One region of the Paenibacillus sp. N119s genome, then DNA from elsewhere that is predicted to be linked to it. Evidence: predicted binding sites of a transcription regulator. Region 1 holds the regulator's gene; the other holds the start of a gene.
What was found. Region 1 encodes Rex, which represses fermentation and respiration genes when NADH is low (regulators of the CRP and FNR family bind a similar motif). Its sites were predicted from a motif close to TTGTGAAATATTTCACAA; they were not measured.

Region 1 (3,433 bases):
TGCTGCCAGCGCTCCTACCTCTTTTAAACCGATTGACTTTGCGCCATATTCTGTTGCCAGACGCAGTGCTTCATTGGCAGGAACTGCCGTAGGGTCACCAGACACTCCCTTGTGAATAAGTGCCGCCAGACGCATTTCCTCGAACATATCCAGATTATTATTGCTGGCAGGACCATCTGTTCCAAGAGAAACGGTCACTCCTGCACGCAGTAGTTCAGGCACTCTTGCTACGCCGCTTGCCAGCTTCAAGTTGCTGCCTGGATTATGGGAGACCGCTACACCTCGTTCTGCTAATAAGGCAATTTCTTCGTCGTTCAAGTGAACGCCGTGGGCAACCAGGGAAGGACGAGAGAAAAAGCCAAGCTTATCTAAATGTGCAACTGGACGCAAACCGTAATCACGTACGTTTTGCTCAACTTCGGCGATCGTCTCGGACATGTGCGTATGCAATGGTAAATCGAGATCATGTGCAGCTTGTACGAATTTCTCGATAAACGCAGGCGGACATGTGTACGGGGCATGCGGTGACATCATGGTTGTGATACGGCCGTCTGCTTTACCATGCCAGTTGCGCGCAAAAGTTACGGCCTCGGCCAGCTTGATCCGCTGTTCTTCTTCTGAGCATAGTCCAATTGCTCCACGCATCAGACTTGCACGAATGCCAGACTCTTCAGCTACACGAGCCACCTCATCCATATGGTCGTACATATCCAGGAAAGTCGTGGTTCCACCCTTTAGCATTTCTAACACTGACAAAGATGTTCCCCAGTACACATCTGTAGATGTAAACTTGGCCTCCATAGGCCACATTTTTTCCTGCAGCCACACTTGAAGGGCCAGATCATCTCCATATCCTCGCAGCAGAGACATCGCCGCATGACCATGAGTATTCACCAGACCAGGTAAGAACAATAGCCCCTTACCGTCGATTGCTTCCGTCTCTTCCTCACCAGCAGGCAAAGTCTCGCCAATGTAAGTAATGCGGCTATCCTCCACAATCATAAAACCATGAATTACTCCCGCTTCGGCTCCATTTACGGCAAAAGAACCGTTTTTAATTACCCATTTATTCACTGTCATCTTGTGCTTCTTCCTTTCCATCCTCCAAATAATATGCGAGGCTAAGCAAATCAGTTGTAAAATCTGTGGCATGTATCCGAACGTTAGCCGGTGCCTTGAGAATGATAGGTGCAAAGTTCAGAATCGCCCCAACTCCACTCTCAATGAGCCTGTCAGCTACGTGCTGTGCCTCAAACTCAGGCACTGTAATAATCCCGATTCGAATATTTTTTTCCTTCACAGTCGCTTCCAGTTCATCCATTGGCTGAACGACCAGTGTATTGATTCTGGTCCCAACCTTATCTGGAAACGCATCAAACACTGCCACAATCTTCATATTGTCTTTTAAATATGCGTTATAGTTTGAGAGGGCTTGACCCAGATTACCCGCTCCGACCAGTACTACATTAATCTGCTGGTCGATTTTCAGGATATGGCGTATTTTCTCAATTAGATAAGAAACATCATAACCGATACCCTTCCGGCCAAAATCGCCAAAATAGGCCAGGTCTTTACGGATTTGGGCCGGATTCAAATCCAGCCTCTGCCCCAGCTCTTGAGAAGAGACCGTAGCCACTTCCCGTTTGTGCAGTGCATTCAGATAGCGTAAATATACGGGTAACCTCCGTACGACAGCCTCTGAAATTTTATCTGATTTCATACTTGCTCCCCCTAATTGTAACGGACCTTAGGTGTCCGTCCGTTGTGCCTCTGTCTCCGGGGCGGATTGGAGCCATTCCGCAATGCGTGGCACCATTTGCTCCGATGGCATATGCTCCATTTTGGGTCCCGGCAACGAGTACAAAAAGTGCTTTCCGTAATAGGATTCGATCACACGTGTATCGTAGACAATGACGACTCCGTGGTCGCTCGCTGTACGTACCAACCGACCAAATCCCTGTTTGAAACGGATCACTGCCTGTGGTACAGACAGCTTCATGAATGGATTCTTCTTCTGCTGCTGGAGCAACTCGCTTTTTGCCTCCAGTAACGGGTGATTGGGCGGTTGAAACGGCAAGCGAACGATGGCCAGGCAAGTCAGTGCCTTCCCTGGAATATCGACGCCTTCCCAGAAGCTGCTGGTTCCCAGCAGTACAGAAGCTTTGGCTTCCTGAAACCGGCGGGTTAGCTTGCTGCGGCTTCCACTGTCCACACCTTGTCCTAACACGGTAATATCACTGGATGCCAGCGCTTCTTTGAGCGGCTCATACACTTGCCGGAGCATCCGATAGGAAGTAAACAGAACAAGCATTCTCCCCCGCGTTGCCTGAGCAGTCGCCCCTAGAGAGCTAACGAGCATCTCTACAAAGTGTGCATCCCCTACACTACCCTTCACACTCGGAAAATCCCGCGGAATGACCAGCAACACCTGATCCCTGTAATTAAAAGGGGATGGGAGCTGAGAAGTCATTAATCGTCCTTGATCCGCAGCCTCCTGCAAGCCGAGTTGCTCGGTCATGTACTGAAATGACTTATCTACCGATAAAGTAGCAGATGTCAGAATAATACTTCTTTTTTTGTCAAAAAACATTTCTTTCAACTGACGGCTCACATCGACGGGCACCGCATAAAATTGCAATGACTTACTACGGAATTGCCCACTCGCTTCGAGCCAGTATACGGTTGTTTCATCATCGAGTCGTATAAAGAAACGTAAATTTTCCTTAATTCCCGCCAAATCCTTAAACAGACCCGTAATATCTGTAATGAGACTATCTGCCGCATAATCGTCATGTTCTTCCTTGACATCCAGCATCAGCTTGTCGCCCTTGCGCAAAATTTCGCTCAGCGTTACATATAGCTGATTTTCCAATGCTGCCGCCTGATCCCACTTCGCGGGCTTCGCCGACGGTTTCAGACGTGAAGAAAACTGCCCTGTTTCTCCCGGCGTTGCATCAGTACGTTCCGGCAACATGCCAAACAGCTTATCGCTTAACAGGTCCCAAGTTTCCTTAACCTCTAAAACGAGTGGATACAGCTGGTCAATGGTTGAGGCCCATTCTGTTGACTTCTCATGCCCCGATTTTGCCAACTGCTGACGTAGCGAAGGCAATTGTCCATTCTTACTGTCCTTGAACAATCGAGTCAGCGTGTGCACAAGTGTGAAATATTTCATATGCATGCCCAGGTGCTTGCCAGCTACTTCTTCTAGATGATGAGCTTCATCAATGACCAGATGTTCATAGCTCGGCAGCAGTTGGTGACTTGCTTTGACGTCGGTGAACAACTTGGAGTGATTCGTGATAACCACATCCGCTGTTCCTGCTTCATGACGTGCACGATGATAGTAGCATTTACGGAACCATGGGCAAGAACGACCAAGACAGGACTCGGAATCACTGGCCACCGTTTCCCAAAAATCCCCTCCACGGTT
Region 2 (3,433 bases), on a different contig from region 1:
TTTAGGCAGATCTTCTTTACGGACACCAATCAAATCCAGCCGTTGTCCCCCAGTTACTTTAACAACTTTTACATTGTATTTAAGCGATACATCAGCTATTTTCTTCAAATCTTCTGGAGTCGTTACACCACCGTACATTCTTGGCACCACTGTAAACGTTCCATCCTTTTGAATGTTCGCGTGCAATCGCTCATTTACAAACCGGGAATCTCCCTCATTTTCATAGGTATCAGGATTAATCATACCCAAGTAATAATTCAGCGCTGGACGGCATTTGGAGCATCCTTCATCATTATGCCAGCCGAGTACATTCATCACTTCACGCGTAGTGGTCAGCCCTTTGGTTTTGATTGCTTCAACAATCTCGTCCCGGCTCAAGGTTGTGCAACCACATATTCCCTGCTTGGCTGATGTTTTGAAGCTGTCTCCAAGAACATATTGCAAAATTTGCTCAACCACCGGCTTACATCCTCCGCAGGAACGCGTAGCTCCAGTACATGCCTTAATTTCATCCACGGTGGTTAGTCCATTTTCATTGATTGCTTCCACAATTGCCTTTTTAGTCACACCGTTACAGCCGCAGACAATTTCATCGTCCGCCATAGTTTCAACGGATGACGTTTTCGCCCCGTGATTGCCGCATCCAGTACCCATGATCTGTCCATAGATCTCATCTGTCATTTCCGTTTGCTGACGCACATATTTTTGCAGACTAGCAGATTCACTCACATCACCGAACAGTACAGTACCAACAATTTTATTATCACGAAGCAGTACCTTTTTGTATGTTCGCTTCCACTCATCCTTCGCTACAATCGCCGTATGTTCAGGCTGGGTTATGAATTCGCCAGCTGAGAAAACATCTACCCCTGAAATTTTAAGCTTGGTGGAAACTACCGATCCTGCATAGCCTTCAGTATCCACGCCTGCCAAATGCTTGGCAATCACACTTCCCTGTTCAAACAGCGGAGCTACCAGGCCGTAGCAGATTCCACGGTGCTCAACACATTCCCCTACAGCGTATACATCCGGCATGGAGGTTCTCATGAAATCATCGACCACAATCCCGCGGTTCGTTTCCATACCACTTTCTTTAGCTACCTGGATATTAGGTTTAATCCCGACGGCCATTACAACCAAATCTGCTTCCAGCTCGCTTCCATCCGAGAAGCGCAGTCCTTGTACCCGATCTTGACCGTACACTTCCGCAGTTTGCATTTGCATAGCAAACTTGATTCCCTGGCGTTCCAGTTCTGCTTTCAACATCGCAGAGGCTCCCCGGTCCAACTGACGTTCCATCAAATCTTCCATTAGATGAACGACCGTAACATCCATCCCGAGATTGACCAAGCCTTTAGCTGCCTCCAGCCCCAACAGACCTCCACCAATAACAGCTGCCTTCTTATAGGTCTTCGCCGCCTCCAGCATGGCCGAGCAATCTGCGATATCCCGGAACCCAATGACGCCTGGTAACTCTTTGCCCGGAATAGGTAGAATAAATGATTGTGAACCAGTGGCAATCAAAGCCACATCGTAATCAATTTCCAGTCCATCTTCGGTGTGAATCTTCTTGTGCTCACCGTCGATGCTTTTAACCATTTTTCCTGTATATAAAGTAATCCCTTGATCCGCATACCATTGCAAATCGTTCAGTATGATATCATCTATTGTTTTACTACCTTCCAGCACATAAGAGAGCATGATCCTGTTATAGTTCGGATGCGGTTCACTCCCCAGAACTGTAATTTCGTACTTATCTGTTAATTTTAAAATTTGTTCGACCGTATTGATACCAGCCATCCCGTTCCCTATAACCACAAGCTTTTGTTTACTGTTTATCATATACCGGTTCCTCCATTCATTCGACGATACTCCCTATCCGACGACATCTCCTACGTTCCTATGAAATTCTGTTTATGCTTCTATTTTAATACAGCAGATAGGTCTATATGTGATCGGGATCACAATGTAGTTAAAATTATAAATAATTAGGGTTTTCCCTATTTCACTTCAAGGGATAATGGTAAGAGCCGTAATGATAGAAGTATCATCGAACAAATCTATTTGCCCTGAAAGTCAAAAAGGAACCCCTCTTCTTAAGAAGAGGGGTGGGGTCAGCTTAAAAGTCGGATTTTCTCTCTTCACCGTGGGAACGTCTGGCAAAATCGACGAATTGAAATTTGTCCAGCCGATGCCTTGATTCGGTGTACTGGAACAATGTCGTGTCTTCCAGATAAACATAGTTACGTACTACAACCACATGAGTATAGTTCAGGAGGTCCATCAGCCTACGGTCTTCTTCATCTGCATCTTCTACAGAAACGACCTTTTTGGCATAACTGATTGGAAGATGGAGTTCTCCCTCCAGATATTCATAGATGGATTCCCGGCTAATGTCCTCGGTAAGCACGGGTACAATGTCTGAGCGAAAGTAGTCTTTATCCAGTATGACGCATTCACCTTCAATTTCACGTGCACGAATGACTTTCCAGACCCAATACTTGTCTTTGTCAATCTCCAGATGAGCAGCTATATCATCTGGAACGGGAATCAACTGATTTTCATGAACAATGGTTTGTGATTTGCGCCCAATCCGCTCAGACATTTCTTTAAAACTGACCAATCCTCCTATCGGAAAATCCATCCGTCCGATATCCAGAACAAAAGATCCTTTGGCCTTTATTTTATGGATATACCCATTTTGTGCAAGCAAATGAAGTGCCTTACGCACGGTCTCACGAGAAGTGTTATACTCCCGGGCCAGTTCATTTTCAGAGGGCATTTTCGAGCCTGGAGCCAATGCGCCTGTCTGAATTCGTCCCGAGTATTCTTGATAAATTTGCAAAAATATATTCTTAGTCAATTTTCATCACCACGTTAATTGTAGCATTCTTTCACTGACCAAGTTACTAAAAAAGGCTAGCAGGACGGATCTGACTTAATTCGTATGGTCCGATGAAGAATTCAAATGAATTCTCATTAAGACATATTGCAGATTGTTCGCCTCGCCCGGCAATTCTTCAATTGATTCAATCATACTCTGCCCGTCAGGGACAATAACCGGTGTAATAATAGGATACCCCGATTTCTGGATCAGCTGACGGTCAAATTCCATCAGAAGCTGGCCCTGCTCCACGGTTTGACCTGTCTCCACATGCATGGTGAATCCTTCTCCCTTTAACGACACCGTGTTGATTCCTACATGTACCAGAATCTGCACACCTGTCGGATGCTCCAAAATCAAGGCATGCTTGCTTTTCACCATGATGTGAATGACCGTCCCACTGAAAGGGGCTAGAATCCGGCCATCCTGCGGTTCCACTGCAATACCTTGCCCCATCTGCCGTTCGGCAAAAGCCGGATCAGGAACCTGCTCCAATGGCACCACATGCCCCAGTACCGGAGTCTTTACTTCCAGCACATTCAGTGCAGA

Region 2: the regulator Rex is predicted to act here: its motif matches at 1,950-1,967, upstream of nirB (nitrite reductase large subunit NirB).

What each region holds. Positions count from the first base shown of each region.
Region 1 is NZ_JCAJRU010000007.1:12,394-15,826, reverse strand. Features, by position in the region: gene AC5V8P_RS01960 (amidohydrolase) at 1-1,080, opposite strand, end outside; gene AC5V8P_RS01955 (redox-sensing transcriptional repressor Rex) at 1,067-1,720, opposite strand; gene dinG (ATP-dependent DNA helicase DinG) at 1,748-3,433, opposite strand, start outside.
Region 2 is NZ_JCAJRU010000054.1:6,966-10,398, reverse strand. Features, by position in the region: gene nirB (nitrite reductase large subunit NirB) at 1-1,842, opposite strand, end outside; gene treR (trehalose operon repressor) at 2,120-2,863, opposite strand; gene treP (PTS system trehalose-specific EIIBC component) at 2,939-3,433, opposite strand, start outside.